Regions from separate parts of the Ectobacillus sp. OTK genome, predicted to be linked through region 1. Evidence: predicted binding sites of a transcription regulator. Region 1 holds the regulator's gene; each other region holds the start of a gene.
The links. The regulator LexA, encoded in region 1, represses DNA repair genes until DNA is damaged. The targets are predictions, from matches to a motif close to CGAACATATGTTCG.

Region 1 (8,089 bases):
AAATAATGAATCCTGTTTCCAAAGTGCATCAATCGGGTATCCTATTAGCAGGTTACGCATTGCTCCGCCGCCGAATGCTGTTGCCATACCTAAAATATACACTCCAAACAGATCATACTCTTCTTCCATGGCAACGATAGCGCCGCTGATAGAAAAAGCGATTGTTCCAATAATACCAAATATTTCCCAAGTCACGTTGAAAATCCTCTCCCCTTATGTGATAAGCAACTAGATGAATGATGCCTCCTCTGCTATTATAGTAGAAGGTTGAACTTTCGAAAAGAAAGAGTGAAGATATTTGAAAGAAAAAGCAATTTTAGTCGGCTGTCAATTGCCGCACGATGATGAAGAACGGTTTACATATTCGATGGAGGAGCTTGCCTCGCTTGCTAAAACGGCACAAGCGGACGTGCTCGTTACGACAACGCAAAAGCGCCCAAGGTTTCACCCTGCTACATATATCGGTAAAGGAAAGCTGGAGGAGCTTGCGGCTCTTGTAGATGAGCTGGAGCCGGATATCGTTATCTTTAATAATGAGCTAACACCAAGCCAGATTCGCAACCTGTCAAAGGAATTAGATGCGAGAGTTATTGACAGAACGCAGTTGATTTTGGATATTTTTGCTCAGCGTGCGAAATCAAGAGAGGGGAAGCTGCAGGTAGAGCTTGCACAGATGCAATATGCACTGCCGCGTCTTGTTGGACAAGGCGAAGCGCTATCTCGTCTTGGGGGCGGTATCGGGACAAGAGGTCCAGGGGAAACAAAGCTGGAAACGGACCGCCGTCATATTCGTTCGCGTATTAATGAAATTAAACAACAGCTTGCTGTGATTGTTGAGCATCGCTTGCGCTACCGCGAACGTCGTAAACAAAACAGCACGTTCCAGATTTCTCTTGTCGGTTATACGAATGCGGGGAAATCCACGCTGTTTAACAGGCTGACAGCAGCAGACACATTTGAAGAAAACCTGTTATTTGCCACGTTGGATCCGACAACGCGCAAAATGCAGCTGCCGTGCGGCTATACGGTGCTTTTGACGGACACGGTCGGATTTATTCAAGACTTGCCGACCTCGCTTGTTGCTGCATTTCGTTCCACGCTTGAAGAAGTGAATCAGGCAGATTTTGTTTTGCATGTTGTAGACTCTTCAGATGTGAATTATGTTGGTCATGAGCGGACGGTGCGGGAACTGCTGCATGAACTAGAGGTAGAGCAAATTCCATCTCTTACTGTCTACAATAAGAAAGATGTGCAGCATCCCTCCTTTTTACCGTCTCCTAAGGGAGAGAATATTGTGATCAGCGCGTTCGAGCAGCAAGATTTAGAGCGGCTGCGTCATACCATTGAACGGGATATGCTGCAGCTTATGAAGCCGTATCATATTGCTATTCCTGCATCTGAAGGGCGCCTGCTTCATTTATTAAAGACAGATAGCATTTTGAAGGAAACGGTGTTTGATGAAGAGGAGCACACATATACGTGCAAAGGATATGTATTTCCGAATTCTCCACTGAACGGACACATTCAAAGATATACAGCAAGAAAAGGGGAAGAGAAAACCGATGTTTAATCGATTTCAGCACGGAGAAAAAATTGCTCCGATTGTAGCAAAAGTAGAACAACAGATTGCGGGAGTACATAAACGTATGGATGAGGTAGCCGAAAGCAATCAGTTTCGGGTACTCGAGAGCTTTCGCAAGCATAAAATCAGCGATTCGCACTTTATTCCGACAACAGGATACGGATATGATGATATTGGACGCGATACGCTTGAACAGGTATATGCAGACGTGTTTGGTGCGGAAGCAGGACTTGTTCGGCCGCAAATTATTTCCGGAACGCATGCCATTTCTACTGCTTTATTTGGAATTTTGCGCCCTGGCGATGAATTGCTGTACATTACCGGAAAACCATATGATACATTAGAGGAAATTGTCGGTATACGAGGAAAAGGCATTGGTTCTTTTAAGGAATTTCAAATTGGTTACCGTGCTGTTAACCTGACTGCGGAAGGACAAGTGGATATTTCAGCAGTCAAGGAAGCCATTCGGGACAATACTAAAATGATTGGTATTCAGCGATCTAAAGGATACGCAACTCGTCCATCCTTTACAGTAGCTGAAATCAAAGAGATGATTGATGCTGTAAAAAGCATTAAGCCTGATGTGGTTGTATTTGTGGACAATTGCTATGGAGAGTTTGTCGAGGAGCTTGAGCCTTGTCACGTTGGCGCGGATCTAATGGCAGGATCGCTTATTAAAAACCCTGGCGGCGGCATTGTGAAAACCGGAGGATATATTGTTGGTAAAGCGCAGTATGTCGAGGCGTGTGCCTACCGCTTAACGTCTCCGGGGATTGGGGCCGAAGCCGGTGCATCGCTGTATAGCCTGCAGGAAATGTATCAAGGCTTTTTCTTGGCGCCGCACGTAACAGCACAGGCCTTAAAGGGTGCTGTGTTTACAGCGGCATTTTTGGAAGAGCTTGGCATGAATACATCGCCTCGCTGGGATACGCCGCGGACTGACCTCATTCAATCTGTTCAATTTGATGATGCTGAACGCATGATTGCATTTTGTCAGGCGATCCAATATGCTTCGCCCATTAATTCGCATTTTAAGCCGCATGCGAATTACATGCCAGGCTATGAGGATGATGTTATTATGGCCGCGGGCACATTTATACAAGGAGCAAGCATCGAGTTATCGGCAGATGGGCCGATTCGCCCTCCTTACGTAGCATATGTCCAGGGCGGCTTGACCTATTCGCATGTCAAAATTGCGATTTGCTCTGCAATTGATGAGCTGCTGCAAAAAGGCTTGCTGCAGCTAGAGCAAACGATATAGAGAAAAGTATTATAAAATGAGGCCAAATGCATACCATAACAAGGTGCGGACTGGGAATAGACACGCTATTGTAAATCTGTCATAAAAAGTAACATTATTTGACAGGTTACATTGGCGTGTTATAAAATGAAGATATGTTAAGGCGAAGGAGGAACTGAAGTGAATACGCACGATCGACGTTCTACTCCGCTGTTTCCCATCGGTATCGTCATGAATTTGACACAGCTGTCCGCCCGCCAAATTCGTTATTACGAGGAGCATGATTTAATTTCACCTGTCCGAACCGAGGGCAACCGTCGGCTTTTCTCATTTAATGATGTTGATAAATTGCTTGAAATTAAGGACTTGCTTGATCAAGGCTTAAACTTAGCTGGTATTAAGCAAGTGCTGCAATTGAAAGAGGATGCAGAGACACAAGGGCAGCCTGCCGCTCCAGCGGCGCCGCAGGAAGCACCCAAGCAATTGTCAGATGCGGAATTGCGCAAGCTTTTGCGCGATGAACTTCATCAAGCAGGTCGATTTAATCGAACCTCCCTGCGTCAAGGAGATATGTCTCGATTCTTCCATTAATATGGGGATTGCAATTTGTTTGTACATAAAATGCTAGGGATTAGGAGGAAGGAAATGATGGCAAAGTACACGAAAGACGATATTTTTCGTATCGCAAAAGAGGAAAATGTAAAGTACATCCGCCTGCAATTTACAGATCTTCTAGGCATTATCAAAAATGTTGAGATTCCTGTTAGTCAATTGGAAAAAGCATTAGGAAATAAAATGATGTTTGATGGTTCTTCTATTGAAGGGTTTGTTCGTATTGAAGAGTCAGATATGTATTTATATCCAGATTTGGACACTTGGGTTATTTTCCCTTGGACTCCAGAAAAAGGGAAAGTTGCCCGTTTAATTTGTGATATTTACAATCCAGACGGCACGCCGTTTGAAGGTGATCCACGCAGTAACCTAAAGCGCATTTTGAAGGAAATGGAAGCGCTTGGATTTACACACTTCAATCTTGGACCAGAGCCTGAATTCTTCCTATTCAAAGTAGATGAGAAGGGCCACCCGACTTTAGAGTTGAATGATAACGGCGGCTACTTTGATCTTGCGCCAACAGACCTAGGTGAAAACTGCCGACGCGATATCGTGCTTGAGCTTGAAGAAATGGGCTTTGAGATTGAAGCATCCCACCATGAAGTAGCACCGGGACAGCATGAAATTGACTTTAAATATGCTGATGCGTTAAAAGCATGTGATGATATTCAAACCTTTAAGCTGGTTGTAAAAACAATTGCCCGTAAACATGGTTTGCATGCAACATTTATGCCAAAGCCGCTGTTTGGGGTAAACGGCTCTGGTATGCACTGTAACTTATCTTTATTCCGTGGCAATGAAAATGCATTTTATGATCCAGGCAGCGAGTTACAATTAAGTGAAGTAGCCCGTCATTTTATCGCTGGTGTGTTAAAGCATGCAACGAACTTTTCTGCGGTTACAAATCCGACAGTTAACTCGTATAAGCGACTTGTGCCTGGCTATGAAGCCCCTTGCTATGTAGCTTGGTCTGCTCGTAATCGCAGCCCGTTAATTCGTATTCCTGCTTCTCGCGGTTTAAGCACCCGTGTTGAAGTGCGCAGCGTAGACCCTGCTGCTAATCCGTACTTGGCAATGGCAGTATTGCTCGCTGCTGGTCTTGACGGCATTAAAAATAAAATTGCAGCACCGGCTCCGGTAGACCGCAATATTTATGTAATGACAAAATCAGAGCGTGAAAAATCAGGTATTGTAGACTTGCCGGCTACATTGGCAGAAGCGCTAGAAAACTTAAAATCGGACGAGGTTATTTGCAACGCATTAGGACAGCACCTGCTTGAGCATTTCATTGAAGCAAAAGAAATCGAGTGGGATATGTTTAGAACGCAAGTCCACCAATGGGAACGCGATCAGTATATGAGCGTATATTAAAAAGGAAAAGCCTTGACACTGTTAGTGTCAGGGCTTTTTTTATCAAAAAATAGGCGAGAATACCCTTTCCTCAAGGAACGTGAAGGGCAAAGCCCCGTGAGCAGGGAGGGAATGAATCGCCTTCGGACAGATGTAGGAATCAAAGATTTTGCGTGTGATGTAGAAGAGGAAGCCAATGATAAATGCATGTCATAACTATAGCTAAAAGATTTTAGGACATACACAGGCTTTCTTTTTTCATGAATGGGCTGTATATAGTTCAAATGCAATGATAGATATATGAAAATAAGCCTGGGCTTGAAAAAATTTAAATGGTAAATACAGGTTTGTAAGCGCATGCATGAGAAAAAAAGAGGTAAATATCTGAAAAGTATAAATAAACAAAAGTATTGCAATAGTTAAAATATTTTTTCGGTATAATAAAAATGATGCAAAAAAAGAAGAGCTGTTACAAGCTCTTTTAATGAATATTTCGATATACGCCAATGACCTTTCCAATAATGGAAACGTGCTGTAGAATAATCGGCTGCAGAGAAGCGTTCTCTGGCTGCAAGCGGAAGTGGTCCTTTTCTTTATAGAAGCGCTTCACTGTTGCTTCGTTTTCCTCTGTCATTGCTACCACAATTTCTCCGTTATTGGCGGATGTTTGCTGGCGAACGACAACAAGGTCGCCATCGAGAATCCCTGCTTCAATCATGCTGTCGCCAACAATCTTTAGCATGAAAACAGAATCATTTTCAGAAACGAGATTTGCCGGCAATGGGAAATGCTCCTCAATATTTTCTACAGCTGTAATGGGTGGACCTGCTGTTACTTTGCCGATAATAGGAACGTGCACGATAGACTTCATTACGGCGGACGCCCCATCCTCCCCTAGTATTTCAATGGCACGAGGCTTCGTTGGGTCGCGCCGGATGTATCCTTTTTCTTCTAAACGTGATAAATGACCGTGTACAGTAGAACTGGAAGCTAGGCCGACCGCTTGTCCAATTTCACGTACAGAAGGCGGATATCCTTTTTCTTGTACTTTTTGCTTAATGAAGTTGAGTATATCCAGCTGTCTTTTTGTTAGCTTTTCCATATTTACACCTCGCTTTGTTGTTGAATCTTCCCAATTTCATTATAGCATGAGCATGTTCTTTCTACAAACGTAAGTTCGAATAAATAAGCATATATGATATACTATGTAGAGAGGGGGAGTGAACGGGATGAAAGCGATTATTTATGCGCGTGTAAGCACAAAGAAAGAAACACAGGAAACATCTTTAGAGAGACAAAAAGAAGAATTGTGGAAGCTTGCCAGTCTTTATAATATGCAAGTTGTAGGCGTTATCGAAGAACAGGCGAGCGGCTATGAAATAGAACGACAGGGGATTTTGGAAGTGCTCGATACAATTAAAGAGGAACAGGCCGAGGCGGTGTTAATTCAGGATGAAACGCGCCTTGGCAGAGGAAACGCAAAGATTGCGCTCATGCATTGCTTACGAAAAGAAGGTGTAACTGTATATACGCATGCACATAACGGGGAATTGCAATTGTCAGATTCAGATTCTATGGTTCTTGAAATTATCGGTATTGTTGAGGAGTATCAGCGTAAAATTCATAATGCTAAAATCAAAAGAGGGATGAGACGAGCTGTAGACAATGGATTTCGTCCGGAGCGCAATTTAAGGAATCAGCATATAAACAGCGGACGTGATAAAATAGAAGTACCGGTTGAAGAAATTGTTCGTTTGCGCCGCAACGAGCTCACGTTTGCGGAAATTGCAGCAACGCTGAGGGGATTCGGCTATGATGTGTCCAAGGCGACGGTACACCGTCGCTTTACGGAGTATATGAAGCAGCAACTTGATATTCCAAAATAACTAGTATAAGATGGGTACGTAGTGTTTAGAAAAGGAGAGAGGAACTATGTTGAGTCCTGAAAAAATAAGCCGCATTAATGCGTTAGCTAATAAAGCAAAAGCGGAAGGATTAACAAAAGAAGAGCAGCAAGAACAGCAGGCACTTCGTCAAGAGTATTTACAAACCTTTCGTGGACATATGTTAGACCAATTAAAGTCTGTAAAGGTTGTTGACGATAAAGGAAATGATATTACTCCTAGCAAATTAAAGAAGCTCAAGCAGCAAGGAAAGAGTATGCTGCACTAAAAAGAGGCGGGGAAATCCGTCTTTTTTTGTTTTAGGAATCGAGGGAATACAATTATGTATAGCTGACTCTGATGACTTGCTTATTTAGGGGTAACAGTCCTGAAATCGTGAATATATTGTATTTGTTGGTTTTTATGCAGATTTTAGCAGATATTATTATATGGAAAAAATTATAATGTCTTTTCAATAAATATTGCCAATACATGTTGTATAATTAAGTGTGGCAAGCTATCATATAGAGTGTGTTAATTGTCTATTATTTTCGAAAGGGAGAAAACTATGTCACATTCAATTGAACAACTTTCCATCAATACAATCCGTACGCTTTCCATTGATGCGATTGAAAAAGCAAATTCGGGACACCCAGGGATGCCGATGGGCGCAGCACCGATGGCGTATACATTATGGACACAATTTATGAATCATAATCCTCGCAATCCGAAATGGTTTAACCGGGATCGTTTTGTACTTTCTGCAGGTCATGGATCGATGCTGCTATATAGCTTGCTCCACTTATCTGGCTATGATGTAACGATGGATGATCTGAAAAGCTTCCGTCAATGGGGAAGCAAAACGCCAGGACATCCAGAATACGATCATACCCCAGGGGTAGATTGCACAACAGGGCCGCTTGGACAAGGGATTGCTACAGCTGTAGGTATGGCTATGGCAGAGCGTCACTTAGCTGCAAAATATAATCGTGAAGCATACAACGTGGTGGATCATTATACATACGTAATTTGCGGAGACGGCGACTTAATGGAAGGCGTTTCAGCTGAAGCATCCTCTTTGGCAGCGCATTTAGGTTTAGGCCGTTTGGTTGTATTGTATGATTCCAACGATATTTCCTTAGATGGTGATTTAAATCGTTCATTCTCTGAAAGTGTAAAAGGCCGTTACGAGGCCTACGGCTGGCAGTACATTCGCGTGGAAGACGGAATGGATGTTGCTGAGATTGCAAAAGCACTTGAAGAAGCAAAGAGCGACGAAAGCCGTCCGACATTAATTGAGGTACGTACAGTAATTGGTTTCGGTTCTCCGAATAAAGCCGGAAAATCTGCTTCCCACGGTTCTCCGCTTGGCAAGTCCGAAACACAATTAACAAAAGAAGCGTACGGTTGGACTGCTGAACA
Region 2 (8,089 bases), 810 kb from region 1:
CATGTCGGCCCATACGGATTCGCTCACCTGTATTTTCACGCTCCCATTGAGCAAGAGCGGCCACAAGTGTGATAAATAGGCGACCGATTGCACTAGTTGTATCGTACACTTCCGTAGCAGACTTAAACTTACAGTTTGATTTATCGAGTATCTCTAAGATTTTATATAAATCCAGTACAGATCGTGTTAAACGATCTAACCGATAGACAAGGATACAGTCTACTTTCTTTTCCTCTACATCTCTAAGCATCCGTTTCAGCTCTGGACGGTTCATATCCTTGGCGGAAATACCCTCATCTACATAAAATCCGGCAATCTCCCATTCTTGCGACTCGCAGTACGCGCTTAACCGCTGTTTTTGAGCTGCGATGGAGTAGCCTTCTAGAGCTTGCTCTTCAGTTGAGACACGGACATATACAGCAACTTTATATCTATTCATAGCATTACCTTCTTTCATGGTTTATGCTTTTCCTTCACGGTAGTACTTTTTAAAAGAAAGTTATTCATGTACATTCTGTTATAAATTTGTTCCAACCTCTTTTGACACAATTCTGGAGTTACCTTAAATAGGTTAGACATTTCAGTGATAGGGTCCCGATCAAGACGGATATATTGTAGCATATGGACTGGAATCGCCGCGTATTTGGTGAAATTTACCGCATCCCATTCTTGCCACTCGCGAAAGAGGGAAGGCATTTTTCCTTGCATCCCTTCATGGCGAAGAATATGGCACAGCTCATGAAAGAATGTTTCTTTTTGTTTTTCAGGTGACAGGCGAGAATCCACTGTAATGATTTGAAAAAGCTCAGTGATAATATAGCTGGATTCTGCCTCATCGATTATTAAAATGATATCACAATGTTCAGCGATGATATCAATTTGTAAATCAGAAGGTTTTTGTATACCAATACGTTTGTAAAAAGCAATAACCCAATCCTCAAGTGGAGTAGTACGATATCCCGAAAACATGAATGTCACCTCGTAGATGTATATAAAACGAACTTATGTTCTATTCTAATATAAAAAGAAAAAGCCTGCAAAGAGGCTTTTAAGAAATTTGTTCGGTTCTTATGCTACGCGCTCACTTTTTGTACTTTCTCTTTTTCCCGTTTAGCACTGTAGCTATCCAGAAGTTTTCTGGAAAAAATTGTGTGTACACCGTACATCGTAACTAGCTCCCAAGTCAAAAGAACATCATCACTATATACCATTTTATCTGTCACTATTGTCATACCATCAACATAACTAGTTGTAATGCGCACAACTAACAGGCCGTTCTGTTCATTGGAAACCTCTAAATCAATGATGCTGCCTCCATTTTTCATGTTTCGCTCCAAAATGTCCATGTAGCGACACCCTTTATAGACAGCAGTAGGGCTGTCTTGCAACTGTTCCACCTTCAACTTTTCAACTCTCCTTTCATTCTTCTTTTTTCCCGAATTGATTCAAGTAAAAATCTAGTTTCTCTAACAAACGCTTTTTTGCCAGGGCATAATCCTGTGGTAAGTATGAACTGACTTTCTTCCGCGTTTCTTGGAATAGCCCCTGCCGGAAATTCCGTACTATATATCCTACGTTATTAATTTTGGAAATTCCAGTAATATCTTCTGCTTCAAAAAGATCAAATCCTTCTTTTTGGAGAACAGATGTTTTGAAAAACTCTTCTATCTTCAAATTCATCCAACTTATAAAATCAGAACGCATCCGTTCGCCCATAACCAATTCGTGATATGCGCTAAAGGTATCATCATATTCCCCTTGAATTTTAGCTTCCTCTTGTGCAATAAGCGTCTGAGCTTGCTCTTCGCTTAGAATACCTGATGAAACAAGGTCTTTCATTCTTTGAATACTGCTCTGTAACTTTGTTTCCTCCGCATTGAGAATGGCATAAGTGGCTTGGAGATAATCGTTATAACCATCTTTCGTAAAAGAGTCTTGGTTTCCCATCCCTCTAGAAGAATAAGAACGTAAAAGTCCGATATTTACGACCTTACCACTATTTGGTTCGAGGTCGTCAGAAGGATTTGATTTACGCCCGGCAGGTTGTTTCTCTACATAGCCAAGTTCGTCAAAAGCAAATGAAAGCTGCTCAGATATAGTAACGATTTGCTGCTTTAGGATGTCTCCATAGGCTTCTTGCGTTTTATAGTAATTCCAAAGTTCTTCAAGCCCTAATTCTTTATGATATACTACGTTACAAAAGTTATTCATACCAAAACTATCTTTAGCAGATATTTTTCTTAATCCTCGTCCGATTGCTTGAGCATAAGGTGAAAGTGTCTTGAATGGACGGAATATAGAGACAACAGAAATGTTAGGGTTATCATAACCTTCTCCTAACATCTGAATGCTTACCATAACGTCATATTTTCCGTTCGCAAAATCAGTAAGCCTAATTTCAATTTCTTGCTCTGGTAATCTGCTGCTGACATAAGTACATGAGAGACCACTTTCTTCAAACCAGCTAGTAACTGACTGTGCATGCTCATCATTACAGGTAATTGCCAGAACTTGATGGTGAGGATAACTTTTCCGTTTTAGTTGCAATACTTCTTTCGTATGGGCGATTACTTGCATAGAAGAGTCTTTACTCATAGCAACGGACTTACTCACCCAATCATTACCCATTTCCCGCTTTGCTTGTTCCAGAGTAAGTCTTCTGCCAGTCTTCAGGTCAATAAATTCCATTACGTCCGCAATGTCCTCTGCCTTGACGACATTTTTTACTAATCCGTCTTGAATAGCCTCTGCTAAAGTGTATTCGTAAATAGGGTCATACTCGTTACTTGTGATACTGAGGTTGTCACTGCGGAAAGGGGTAGCCGTCAGTTTTATGACCTTAGTAGCCTGGAAATAATCCAGTGTCTTTTGCCACATATCCGCAGCTACATGGTGTGCCTCGTCGATAATTATCATATCGAAGAAGTCAGGAGAGACTAAGCCTTTAAGATTAACCTCCTCGCTGCTACCCACAATTTTATGAATATTAGTGATTACAATATCAGCTATATCTAATTTTACAAGCATTTGCTGTTTTGCATTTTCATCATTTGTATTAAATCCTTGATATAGATAACTTTTAGGGAACTTTTTTCTGTCAAGAATGACACGTCGCTTATACCAAAATGTATTCTCAGGATTCGTTAAAGAATCAAACTCTTTAAACACAGTTTTTCTAACAATTTTTCCTGGAGTGATAATAAGGACACGACCTGTACTCAACTCAAAAGGAAGCATAGCCATGACCCCAGTTTTTCCGGATCCTGTAGGCATGACAATTAGTGTTTCACGATATTTAGGTTCCTGAAATTCTTGGTAGTGAGATAGAGCAGCTCTGTAAGCACTAATTTGTGGAGGATACAGATGATCATTATGGTCAATATTAGGTTTGACTTCTTGGAAAATACTCATATTTGCACCCCGGTTTCTATTTTGTAGTAAGAAGTGTTGTTTGTTTGTCACTGCTTGTCGTTGGGTATTACCAAAACTCTAAAACTTATGGGTTTTACCTTAATCATCGTTCACATGCAATCAAGTCTTTATCACGATCACTCTTTTTATTAGCATCGTATAATGCCTTTGAAACAAAAGGCTTGTACTTTGTTTTTCCGCCTTTATTTTTAACCGAAGAGGAACGAGCAACGCCGCCTTTGTAGTCTTTATTTAATTCTGTGCAGTTTTTATACGTTTTGGCAGCTGGTTGTGCCGCTTCTGTAGTTTCAGTAGCCCCCACGGAGATACCAACAGCTAGTCCTAAAGATAATAGAATTGCAAGCTTTCTCTTCATATTTAATCGTTCCTTCCCTTTGTTTTTCTATAGTAATAATTTGAATTATTGTATAGTAACCACCCCCTTAAAATACTGTTTAGACTGAAAATACATAGCATAAGGAATATTCTGATATTTATTAGCGAATTAAAAACACGCCAAATAAGCGTGTTTTCTTGTGATGTCTATTCATGATGTGTAACGCTGTGCATCATTCAATGTCTGTAAGTGTGGTTCAATAGCAGTGAATTTTGTTATATGATTAATCAAATTTGCGACTTTTGCCGCTCCGTTGCCTTATGTAACATGCATCGGTATGTAGTATGTAATATACAATAACGTATCAGAAGTTCACACTTAGCTCTTCTCCTGCTGCTTTTTTCGCTCCATGGCCTTATGTAACGTGTACTCGAAATGCCTCTTGATGTCCTCAACATCCTCTGGTGAAAGATTCTTCCACTTTTCGATATCGAAGAAGCCCATGCTTTTCACGCCGAGGCTTTCTAAGTAATTAGTGATCTCGGCGAGGGAGTCGTAGGGTTCACTACTTTTTAAGTATTTTCCTTCCTGACCTGTTTCTCCAAGCAAATAATCAACTGACACATCATACTTTTCAGCTAATTTTTTGACGTTTTCAAGGGAAGGTTCATTCCTTCCTTGTTCATAGTAGCCATAAGCACTTTCTGAAATACCGAGATATTCAGCGACGTCTCGTTGTTTCAATTTATGTAACTTTCTTAGTTTTTTTAGCCGCTCTTTAATGTTAGGCATGATAACTCCCTTTCTAACTTAATTTACATACATTATACAACTTTGAGTTGGGCGGTTAAAAATAAAATAAATAAATACAACATAAAATTGTTTTAAGAGGTTTACAAACAACAATAAGTTGGGTATTATAAAAACAACAAAACGTTGGGAGGTGCTAAAGAGAAATGACAAGACGACGCTCCAAGTTAGTTCAACTTAGAAAGGAAAAAAGTTTGTTACAAAAAGATATTGTAGATATCCTCAAAAAAGAATACGGTGTGCTAATCACAGAAAGTTATTATGGCATGATTGAGCAAGGGGTTAGAACTCCAAGCCTAGAAATAGCTTTAGCTATATCGAAAGTATTCAGACAAAGCCCAGAGCATATTTTTTTTGGATAAGAACACAACATTTTGTTGTTTTTTTAGTGAGGTGAGAACATGAGTGATCAAATCCCAAAACAACCGATAGCAAATGAACCAAGTCCAGAAGCAATTCGCGCAATGATCCGCTTCCTGATGAAAACTTCCGTCCCGCGAATTATTGCTAAGGAACGTGCGAAAAAAAAGGAGGAAAAAGCGTGAACATCGAGGAGTATGCATTTCGTTTAGAGGTGCAGTTGGCAATTGCAAAAATCATTATGTCATTAGATGACCAACATTACTCAAAAGATGATGTGCGGGTAGAGTTACTGGCAATCCTTAACGGCATGAATGAAACGCAATTAATGATTCCAGAGGAGGAAGAGGAACATGGACGCAAGCACGGTTGAAAACGTGAATCACTTGTTGATTTTCGCAGCATGTTTTGTTCTCGTAGTCGTCACAATCGGATTCGTTGGAACATTCATTGACAAATTGATGAAAGAGAATGAACAGCTTAGAGCAAAACTCGCGCGATTTGAGCAAATCGAGCAGTTAAGAAAGAGATAAGAAGAGGAGAAATCGGAATGACAGATCAAGAACGAATTGCCCAATTAGAAGAGCGTGTTGCAAATTTGGAAAGGTTGCTGGCAAAAGAAGCCGCCGCGGCAACGACGGCTGAAAATGAAAATGCTCATTTGGATTTAAAAGGCTGCACCCAATGCGGTAGAGGGTGGAGCAACCGCCTAAGACTATGCGGTTACTGTGGATATCGCTTAATACCAGTTAGAAATCTTATGGAATTTTTCCCGGGAAGAGTGTTCCCAAAGGCAGATTAAAAATCTTTTGGAATTCTCTTTTCTCGCCATTGCTTAGTTTTATCTAGGTTAAGCGTAGCAAAGACAGAAGTAATGTCGCTAAAACTGTTCAAGATTTTTGAGCCATTGGTGTCTAATTGAATTTCTTCTAGAGCCGTGCTGAATAAATGAACCTTAGCTTTTCCGTCTTCCATTTTGAAAGAAATATCTCCAACCGTATTGTAGATGCCTTCTTCATTAGGGATAAAGACATCAATCACTTCAGAAGAAACATTAATTCCAAGCAAAATTTTGTTTGGTAACTCTAAGAGCATGGTTCCGCGCTTATTGCCTTGAGCAAGACGGTGCCATTTACCAGAGACGGCTTCAACTAAGACACTCCCATCTGGATAGTCTGCCATATTAACACCTCCTTTCCGAATATCACAATTCGACAGAAAAGAGGAAAATCCTTGAAAGAGAGAGGAAACAGGATGCCTGAACTCAAGGTGATACAGGGAATTCGCAAAAACAAACGCGATTACCACTCTATCTACACAAAAATGTTCATGAACGCTTTAAATGAAGCGGAACAGCAAATAGAAGAAACCGGAGTATTCAACTTAGACACTACAAGAAAAATCGTTCTATCCGGTGTGAAAATGATTAATGCCGACCGTCAAAAAAATATGGGTTATGAAGACCTTGTTGGCAGATTCAAACTTATCGATTGCATCAAAGTCATAGCAAGTTCATTAACCCCAAACGAATTTCAAACTGTTTTTCCAGTAGCCAAGGAATACGATGGAGAGCGATACGGAGTAAAGGATTACTTCTTCACAAAGAAAGTGATTGAAGATATGGGTGAAGATGATCCGATAGGAGACAACATTGATGATTTTCTTTGGGATTATCAGAACCGGGAAGTAGGGAAATTTATCGTGAATTCCTTGTCGGTTGTAAGTGATATTCGAAGAGCTGAGGGTAAAAAGGACTTATGGAAGAGTTTCTAGAGGATAAAGGTATTCCAACGTACACACTTCACGAAAGTCATTCAGGAAAGAAGTTCTTAACAAATAATGATACAGGCGAAACGGTTGAGGTTAAAAAGCCGCGTCCGAGATATTTGAAGCCGCTTTGATGAAAACAGGAGGGAAAAGCGAATGCAGCAATTGCAATTATTAGGAAAACAAAATGTTGCTGGTTATGAATTCACTGGAATCGAGGGAGGATTCGGTGAAGGTAAGAAAGCGATGTTAGTTAAGGAGATTGCAGAGATTCACAAGCAACAATTAGGAGAAGTGAACAGAAGAATTAATGATAACCGCAAAAGGTTCCAAACCGGTGTTGATATTGTGGATTTAAAGGCTAATGGGTTTGAGCCATTAGGGTATGAAGACTTTGGTTACACAAAGCAGTCGTTCAATCAATCCAACAATGTTTATATTTTATCGGAACGAGGGTATGCAAAGTTATTAAAAATTCTCGAAGACGATACAGCGTGGGAATTATACGACCAATTCGTTGATGGTTATTTCAGCATGAGAAGCGACTTACAGGGGTTAAGTCCTCAACTACAAATCCTAATCAAAATGGAACTAGAACAGAAACGCTTAAATCAAGAACTTGCTGAAACGAAACAGAAAGCAGCGGAAACAGAACGCAAAGTCGATAGCATCACTGAAATTGTAGCACTTAATTCAACCGGTTGGCGTGAAGATACAACTGCAATCATTAATAAAATCGCACTGAAAACAGGTGGATATGAACAATATCGCAACATCCGTAACGAAAGCTACGAGCTGCTAGAGCAACGAGCTAATGCAAACCTTGGTATTCGCGTCACTAATAAACAAAAGAAGATGGCTCTTGAAGGTGTTGCGAAATCCAAAATTTCTAAGGTGTCGAAGCTTGATGTGATCGAAGAGGATAAACGCTTGTTGGAGATTTATTTAGCGGTTGTAAAGGAAATGGCGATTAAGTATCAGGTTGAATATAACCAAGTCAGAAATGAGGGAACAGCATGATAACAAGCTTTAAACGTGCAGCACTCTCTACTCAGGTTTTACCAGAGCATCTCGAAGAAGCTGTCAGGATTCGCGCTGAATTGGAATATGTGTCGGGACATCAGTGGAAGGCGATTGATAACGATGATAATGCGGCGTTTCGTCACTGGAAACTCCGTGAAATTGATTTGCAAACACGGCTAAATGAATTGAAAGACGAACGCTCAAAGGTGCAAATGGTGATTGATCGTATGGAGGAGATTGGAGCAAATGCCGATGTGATTCGGGCGTATCACTTGAAGGAGGGTGGGAACAAATGAGAGACACAACTGTAACGATGCCGCTAACAGAATTCGATAAGTTACGTAACCAAGAAAAAGCTCTTCTAAAATTACGCGAAGAAAT
Region 3 (8,089 bases), 1.0 Mb from region 1:
AACTCCGACCAATGTGGCAAAAAGCGTCTCATCGTTCGAAGAACCGTCCCCCTTCACGAGCAAAGCGGGCCGATTTCGTTTTTCTTATATGGACAAGAAATTTCAGCGCTTCTGGTCTAAACGAAAAAAGGGCTCGTATACATATAGTACAAACCGTATGAGGAGGGGAATGGCATGCGAAAATGGATTGTGTGCACCATTGTATGCACTGCTGTACTGGCAGGCTGTGGGATAGGTGGAAACAAAACAGCAACGGAGCAAATCGACCCGCCAAAGGAAGTGACATATAAGGATCAAGAAGGAGCAAGCACAAAAACGGAGCCAACGGCTAAACAGGGAGAAAAGACCCAAGCGGTCAATCGAGAGCTGTATTTAGTGGATAAAAACGGCTATGTTGTTCCGCAAACATTGGCAATTCCTACTCCGCAGGATAATGCCGTTATCAAACAAGCGCTGCAATATTTAGTGAAGGAAGGTCCAGTCACGGGCATGCTGCCGAACGGATTTGAGGCAGTGCTTCCGGCTGATACAGAAATTAACGGCGTAGATGTAAAAGACGGTGTGGCAATAGCTGATTTCTCTGAGGAATTTAAAAACTATAAAAAAGAAGAGGAACGCCGTATTGTAGAAGCCGTTACGTGGACACTGACACAGTTTAAAGAAGTGAAGCAGGTGAAGTTCCGCATAAACGGAAAGGATCTCACGATGATGCCGGTGAATAAAACGCCAATTGGCAATGGTGTGAGCCGCGCAGATGGCATCAACTTTGATGATGAACAAGTAGCGGACGTTACAAATACAAAGCCAGTGACGCTTTACTTCCTAGCGCAAACAAATAAGCAAACGTATTATTACGTTCCTGTTACACGCCGCATTGCAAACAGTGAGAAGAACGAATTAGCAGCAGTTGTTAAGGAGCTGGTCAAAGGGCCATCTCCGCAGTCTAAGCTCTCAAGTGATTTGAATCATGACGTAAAGCTGCTGGATGAACCAAAGTACGAAAACGGAGAAGTCACGTTGAATTTTAATGAAAATATTTATGGCAGCCCGGATAAAAATATTATTTCGACATATGTACTAAATTCCCTTGTTCTATCTTTAACCGAGCAAAAAGGCATTAACAGTGTATCTATTGAGGTAAATGGCAAGCCTGATATTGTAAACGAGCAAGGTCAGAAGCTGACAAAGCCGGTGACACGACCACAAAATGTCAATACGGGTAGTTTTTAAGGAATAGAATTTGATATACTTGTGAGGATGGAGGAGAGAGAGGCTCTCCTTCTTCTTTTTTCATATATAAGTGCAGATAGGCTATACTACAGGTAGAATGGCAAGGAGGTTTTTTTATGAGAGCGGACGGACGTCAAAAGGATGAGTTGCGCCCTATACATATGCAAACACACTACATAAAGCATGCTGAGGGATCTGTTCTTATTGAAGTCGGAGATACGAAGGTAATTTGTACGGCAAGTGTTGAGGATCGTGTACCGCCTTTTATGAGAGGAAAAGGGAAGGGTTGGATTACAGCGGAATATGCGATGCTGCCTCGCGCGACGGAGCAGCGCACAATTCGGGAATCCAGCAAAGGAAAGGTATCAGGACGCACAATGGAAATTCAACGCTTGATCGGCCGTGCGCTTCGCGCTGTTGTTGACTTGGACATGCTTGGGGAGAAGACGGTATGGATTGATTGTGATGTTATCCAAGCGGACGGCGGCACAAGAACAGCTTCGATTACAGGAGCATTCGTCGCGATGGTGCTGGCATTTCAAAAACTTGTTGAGATTGGAAAGCTTCCAGACGTTCCTGTTAAGGATTATTTAGCGGCAACCTCTGTTGGAATGGTAGAGGATGCAGAGGTTGTGCTTGATTTAAATTATGTTGAGGATTCCAAGGCGCAGGTCGATATGAACGTTGTGATGACCGGTAAAGGACAGTTCGTGGAATTGCAAGGAACGGGCGAGGAAGCGACATTCAGCAGAGAAGAACTGCAGCAGCTTTTGGAAACGGCAGAATTGGGTATCCTGAAGCTGATTGAGATGCAAAAAGAAGCGTTAGGTGAAATTGCGCAAAAAATTGGATAAAGGCTGGGGTGAGTATGAAGCAGGTAGTCATAGCAACAAAAAATACAGGTAAGGTTCGTGAATTCGAACGATTATTTGAGAAATTTGATTTAGAGGTGAAATCTCTCTATGATTACGCGCATGTTAAAGAGGTAGAGGAGACAGGCGATACGTTTGAAGAGAATGCAATTATTAAAGCAGAAAGCTTGAGCAAGCAGCTTGAGCAAATTGTAATTGCTGACGACTCTGGACTCATCGTTGACGCTTTAAATGGTAAGCCGGGTGTTCGCTCTGCGCGTTATGCGGGCGAGGAGAAGTCTGACGAGGCAAACATGCAGAAGGTGCTGCAAGGAATGAAAAATGTCCCGGAAGAGAAGCGGACAGCTCGTTTTTATTGTGCGCTCGCCGTTGCGTTTCCAGAGGAAGACAAAAAAACAGTGGTTGTAAATGGAACGTGTGAAGGGAAAATCCTAGAGCAAAAGCGTGGAGATAAGGGCTTCGGCTACGATCCTATTTTTTATGTAGAAGAATTTAAACGATCGATGGCAGAATTGTCTCCCGAAGAAAAAAATAAAATAAGCCACCGCGGCCGTGCACTTCGCAAGCTTGAACAAAAAATTCCAGAGTGGTTTCTAGAGGAGAAGTCTGACGATTTTGATGGTTTGTAATGGGGGAGAATGATGAAGGCTTTAATTGTAAGTGACAGTCATGGTTTAACTGGGGAGTTGGAAGAGCTGAAGCGAAAGTACGAGAATCAAGTAGATGTCATGATTCATTGCGGCGATTCTGAGCTTTCGCCGCAGCAGAACGAGCTGCAAGGTTATCAGGTCGTAAACGGTAACTGTGATTTCGGCAGTTCGTATCCAAATGAAATTATACAGGACGTACGAGGCATTCGCTTGTTTGTCACACACGGTCATTTATATAATGTGAAGTTTACAATGCAAAACCTGCTGTACCGGGCAAAAGAAGCCGGGGCACATGTTGCATGCTTCGGGCACTCGCATATTATGGGAGCAGAGGTTGTAGACGGCGTTCTTCTCATCAATCCAGGAAGCATTTTGCTGCCGCGCCTGCGCAAGGAGAAAACATACGCGATTTTGGAAGTGAAAGGTCATGACGCTTCTGTGACATTTTATGATTTAAGTGGAAGTATTGCCGCGCAGCATGCTTTTCAGCTAAGTTAGAGAAAAAATCTCTAACTTAGCTGAAAAAGTGTTGACTTTCGCTATGGATGCGAATATAATAAAAAATGTCGATAGGACGACGTTGCTTAATTATCAAGTGCGGGTGTAGTTTAATGGTAGAACTTCAGCCTTCCAAGCTGATAGCGTGGGTTCGATTCCCATCACCCGCTCCAATATGTCTAGTATGTCCCAGTAGCTCAGCAGGATAGAGCAACGGCCTTCTAAGCCGTCGGTCGGGAGTTCGAATCTCTCCTGGGACGCTTTCATAAGAAAACGCTAGTTGTACGTTAGGGTTAACGATAATCCCATACGTAATGACTAGCGTTTTTTTGTACGTCGGAAACCGCTAAAATTCACGTGTGAACGCGTGATCGTTACGCTCTCTTTCGTTGGATTATTTACCAGTTGAGAGGGGGCGTTTTTGGTTTTATGCGAAAGTTTACCAGGGGGGAGGAAGCGAGTAGTTCAGCGTGCACCTGTCTCGGAATTATTAACGTTTGATGAGGCGCTAGATCTATTCATTAAAGCGAAAGAGCCGGAAGGTATGCATCCTCACGTTATGATGCCGTTAAATAAAGAGCAATTAACATGTACCTCCTATCGCTCCAAAAATAAGTACGGAGCATTACCCGACGTATCAGCATCGGATCTTCTTCGCATCGAATATACGATATGCAATATCGAAGGTATCACCTCCCCACGTTTAACCCTCCGTAATTTTAACCATTTACACAAGTTCGATTTACGTTTAATCCGTCGATATATGTACGATGTCCTTTACGTTTATGTAACGCACTTTTCCTTTAACGTCAACTATGCGAAGCTGATTCCGTTGTGTATCGTAGTAATGCACATGCCCGCTAACGTGCGCTATATATCCATTTCGCCAGAAGTCGACGTACAGCAGGTCGTTATTCTCCAATGCATCGTCTACAATCGCCTCGAATTGTTCTAGCCCTGGGTCATCCATTTGTGGTTGATTGACCTTCGTTTGTGCGGGGAGCGAACCATCTAGCATGGCCATCTGCTCCGATATAAACGTTGCTGGTCGCCATTCCTTCATTACGATAACCGCCTTTCAGAATCGAACCTATGTTCTAATTTTACCGCTATACACAAGCAATATGCAAGCAGATGTTAATTGATAAATTCCGAATTTCCCGCGTTTCCGCCGTTAAAACTTGTACTTTCTTTCCGATTCTGCTAGCCGAAGGGTCGCGGCGGACGCGTGCCTTCAAAAAAACAGGGGGTTCAGCACTTCCGTTTCGCAAGGTTTTGGCGATAGCAGCGGGCGCAAATGCCCGTCGTTACATGGGGGCAGAAGACTATAAATAAAGGCATGAGAAAAGATGTAGTGCTAACAGAGTTTACATCAAAGAGGAAAGGAAGCATTCGCTTTTTTACGTGCGTGTTTATTGGAATTGTGCAGAGCCAATGAAATTGTAAGATGCAGTGTATAGAGGAGCAAGTGAACATTCATATAAGCATATTGTAATGTTGTAGGTGTATTTTACTTTAACAATTGGGAGAGATGATTGTATGCAAAAATGGAAAGCTGTAATATTTGTTTCATTTCTTCTGTTATCATCCTTGCTTTTTACGGGGTGCTTTAGTAATAATGCTTCTAATGAAAAAGCTAATCCCAATTCTGAACAACCGAAACCAACACCTTCACAACAGCCTAATCCGAGACCAGATGCAGAGCCAGCTCCGACTCCAACTCCAGAACCAGAACCAGGACCGCCGCAATATGTAGTGCCAGCGCCAATCCCATTATCATTTCTCGAACCTAATGCTCTTCCTGATGAAATGATGGAGCAATTTTTACTTAACTTTAATGCATATTCGACTCAAATTGGATATGAGCTTCAGCAAGTTGGGGATATAGAACATCTTGAAGACGGTACTAGATTCAGAGCTGTCTTCCCAAATGGCATGCCATTTACAATTGCATTTCATGCTAAAACAAACGACATTATGGAAGTCGTGATTGGGTTGGATGACCAATCGCCAGCAGCAAAAGATAGTGATGAATTTTATCAAACTGTTGGTATCTTTTTAAATTGGTGGCTTGGATTGAGTGGAGGTACAGATACCTCTGAGCTTCTGGAGCATCTCGGCTACGGAGGAAATATATTGACTCAAGATTATGAAGTTTTTGGGAATGGATATAGGTACTATGTACACTATGATCCAACTACAAAGACATTTATGTTTTCACTCAATAAGCAATATTGAGGAAAATTTAGTTGAATAAAATTTTAAAAGCCGATTCCCAAACTTGGAAAATCGGCTTTTTTGATTTTGCTAAACAAATAGTATGATAACTTATTAGTACTGACGCTCATTTTCCGATGCCAGATAAGCCTGTGATTCTTTGTATAGCAGTTCCCACTGTTCATATAAACTTTTAGCTATCTGGAACTCAACAAAATCCGCTCTTAAATCTCCCTGTAATTTTTCTTTTAATTCGCAGCATAACTCTTCCCATTCATCTACAGTTTTTAAATCAAAGAGTCTTGAAAACCTCGGTTTCATATTTTCCCAATGACAATATATATGATTACACCATTCTAACAAGTATTCAGCGTATTGTTTTTGCTTTTGTTCTTCCATTTCCATACATCTCCCTGCGAATGAAATATTAAAGACCACTTTAAATTATTTCAAGCTAAAGCTTTAGTGCATGTATACTCCATAAAAAGGCCTTATTCTCATTTTCGAACTTATCTTTCCTAAGTAAGTTCAAAAAGAGATGATCCTAAATTTCCTTCATCAAAAGCAATATCCCCAACCTCCTAAGAGAAGCATTGCTTTTCATGGAGGGAACCTACTTTCGAGAGCTCCAGTTAGCTAAAGAAGAAAATTGACACCACTTTTTAACAGGCTTAATAAGCATCTATTGCCCACGGTCTTTTTTACCCAACTCCTGCTTATCAAATACTCTATTTATAGTGGTTTAAAATATTCATTTTATTAATTATAATAAAGATGTGTAAATAATTACTAAAAATATGCAGAGGGGTATCTCATTTGAAGGGGAAAATTATTTGGACAACATTCTGGATCTTGATCGCGGGTGCTGTTTGTTGGAGTGTTTACACGGTCACACCGTATGTTTTAGGGGAAAAGAATGTTGAAGCAACGAAAGAAGAAGCACCCGTCAAAAAAAAGCCTGAAGAAAGCCCGCAAACGACGGAAGCAGACGAAGAAATTGAATCGTTGGACAGTGAAAATGCTTCGGGATTCATTTCTTGGTATCACCGTAAAATGAATGAATTTACGGGTTGGAACAATATCAATAATCCAAGATGGGATGACATACATTCCGCAGCAAAATCTATTGTTTCTGAGATTGACGCAATGGGATATAAAGAGAATGCCGATTTGGTAAAGGATTTCGAAGCAATTCGCAATTTGGCGAAAGAGCTTGAAACGAATGAAGACAAAGGCGACCTTCGAACACTTCACCGATATTTTCACGATCTTGATGTTGTAATGAATGACGGTAACGGCGAAGGTAAGTATTATGGGGTGACGGCTTGGGGCGAAGCGAATAAACAAGGATAGAACGGCAAAAGTCGTTCTTTTTTCATATCTTCTCGTGAAACGAAACATCTGTCTGTTGGGTTTGTATCGCAGCCAATAAGTTGTCCTTCCATGCAGCTGTTTCTTTGGTTGCTCAAAAGATATCTGAGTTAAATATAAAAACACCACATCTAGAGTGGTGTTTCACTAAAGGTAAGAAAATGGTTGACAATTAATGTTCTATTAGGCTGGATACAGAAACACTTTGTTTATTATTTGGGTTGTCAAGGGAATGGATTGTAGCTGTTCCTTTTTGCTCATCTACATGTTCAATGTAGACGCGTTCCCCATTACAGGTTACATTAGCCATAATTGGTGAAGCAGAAATTTCTTGCGCTCGTTGTGCATTCATTATAGCCACCTCCTTTTGATTTACAACAGTTATAATATTTGTTCCAAATTGCTTAGATATACTTATTGTTGGAGTAATTCCAATTTTAATTGCGATAACGGCCTAAGCTTAGAAAGTGACCATTGTCCTGAGAAGAAGAAAAAGATTTATATATCCCAGTAGCTCAGCAGGATAGAGCAACGGCCTTCTAAGCCGTCGGTCGGGAGTTCGAATCTCTCCTGGGACGCTTCATAAGAAAGGCGTTGATTACGCGGTCTAGGATCGTTAAATCAACGCCTTTTTTATTTTCATTAACATGAAATCTATTACCCATATTTCTGGTTTAACAACGCCTCATATTCGTAAGTACATTACGCTATGGTCTTCTTTTTTACATTGGCATTATGTAACAGTATTTAATTACAGTCTTGCTTAATAATACAACAGTACCAATAAAACGATATTGAAAGGGGCGTTTTCTATGGAGGACTTGGAATTTTATAAAAGAATTCCTGCGAAAGTATGCCGCGGCTGCGGTTGGAAGATCGAAGAGCAACATGAATCATATTTACACGAGTGCGAACATTGCAAAGAACTAATTAACAAAGAATGAGACTAAGCCCTTACGTTTAACTACGTAGGGGCGATTATTTACTCACTTTCAATTGTTAATAACTTTTTTTCCAGACGACATACCCATTTATAATACCTTAACAAGATAAGAAGAAGTATAGGGTCAACAATTGCTGAGTACTGCAATCCCCACCAGCTATAATGAAAATATCCCCATGGTGCAGGAAGTAATGTGATTACTTCATAAATCAAGATGCCTATTGTCCAAGCCGCAATATACATAACCTGTTTCCATATTTTTAATTTAAATGGATACCAATTCAGAAACATCATATTAACTGGTGGAA

Region 2: AC6HZ4_RS13735 (ImmA/IrrE family metallo-endopeptidase) is a predicted target of LexA. The motif match lies at 998-1,011, and genes of this name have one in related genera.
Region 3: AC6HZ4_RS22810 (YolD-like family protein) is a predicted target of LexA. The motif match lies at 4,336-4,349, and genes of this name have one in related genera.

The regions. Positions count from the first base shown of each region.
Region 1 covers NZ_AP048547.1:3,576,427-3,584,515, reverse strand. The annotation lists gene AC6HZ4_RS17775 (trimeric intracellular cation channel family protein) at 1-195, opposite strand, end outside; gene hflX (GTPase HflX) at 299-1,570, shown strand; gene AC6HZ4_RS17765 (methionine gamma-lyase family protein) at 1,563-2,843, shown strand; gene AC6HZ4_RS17760 (MerR family transcriptional regulator) at 3,054-3,413, shown strand; gene glnA (type I glutamate--ammonia ligase) at 3,471-4,805, shown strand; gene lexA (transcriptional repressor LexA) at 5,266-5,886, opposite strand; gene AC6HZ4_RS17745 (YneB family resolvase-like protein) at 6,014-6,670, shown strand; gene AC6HZ4_RS17740 (DUF896 domain-containing protein) at 6,717-6,956, shown strand; gene tkt (transketolase) at 7,236-8,089, shown strand, end outside.
Region 2 covers NZ_AP048547.1:2,762,371-2,770,459, forward strand. The annotation lists gene AC6HZ4_RS13730 (recombinase family protein) at 1-439, opposite strand, end outside; gene AC6HZ4_RS13735 (ImmA/IrrE family metallo-endopeptidase) at 454-969, opposite strand; gene AC6HZ4_RS13740 (hypothetical protein) at 1,074-1,403, opposite strand; gene AC6HZ4_RS13745 (DEAD/DEAH box helicase) at 1,420-3,411, opposite strand; gene AC6HZ4_RS13750 (excalibur calcium-binding domain-containing protein) at 3,515-3,787, opposite strand; gene AC6HZ4_RS13755 (helix-turn-helix domain-containing protein) at 4,127-4,540, opposite strand; gene AC6HZ4_RS13760 (helix-turn-helix transcriptional regulator) at 4,705-4,920, shown strand; gene AC6HZ4_RS13765 (hypothetical protein) at 4,960-5,103, shown strand; gene AC6HZ4_RS13770 (hypothetical protein) at 5,100-5,291, shown strand; gene AC6HZ4_RS13775 (hypothetical protein) at 5,272-5,451, shown strand; gene AC6HZ4_RS13780 (hypothetical protein) at 5,469-5,720, shown strand; gene AC6HZ4_RS13785 (hypothetical protein) at 5,717-6,100, opposite strand; gene AC6HZ4_RS13790 (hypothetical protein) at 6,173-6,691, shown strand; gene AC6HZ4_RS13795 (hypothetical protein) at 6,676-6,819, shown strand; gene AC6HZ4_RS13800 (ORF6N domain-containing protein) at 6,842-7,705, shown strand; gene AC6HZ4_RS13805 (hypothetical protein) at 7,702-8,004, shown strand; gene AC6HZ4_RS13810 (hypothetical protein) at 8,001-8,089, shown strand, end outside.
Region 3 covers NZ_AP048547.1:4,599,840-4,607,928, reverse strand. The annotation lists gene AC6HZ4_RS22840 (GerMN domain-containing protein) at 175-1,230, shown strand; gene rph (ribonuclease PH) at 1,347-2,084, shown strand; gene AC6HZ4_RS22830 (XTP/dITP diphosphatase) at 2,099-2,731, shown strand; gene AC6HZ4_RS22825 (metallophosphoesterase) at 2,744-3,250, shown strand; tRNA gene AC6HZ4_RS22820 (tRNA-Gly) at 3,350-3,423, shown strand; tRNA gene AC6HZ4_RS22815 (tRNA-Arg) at 3,437-3,510, shown strand; gene AC6HZ4_RS22810 (YolD-like family protein) at 3,999-4,313, opposite strand; gene AC6HZ4_RS22805 (hypothetical protein) at 4,790-5,488, shown strand; gene AC6HZ4_RS22800 (hypothetical protein) at 5,582-5,866, opposite strand; gene AC6HZ4_RS22795 (hypothetical protein) at 6,284-6,820, shown strand; gene AC6HZ4_RS22790 (small acid-soluble spore protein H) at 7,011-7,190, opposite strand; tRNA gene AC6HZ4_RS22785 (tRNA-Arg) at 7,344-7,416, shown strand; gene yhfH (protein YhfH) at 7,651-7,782, shown strand.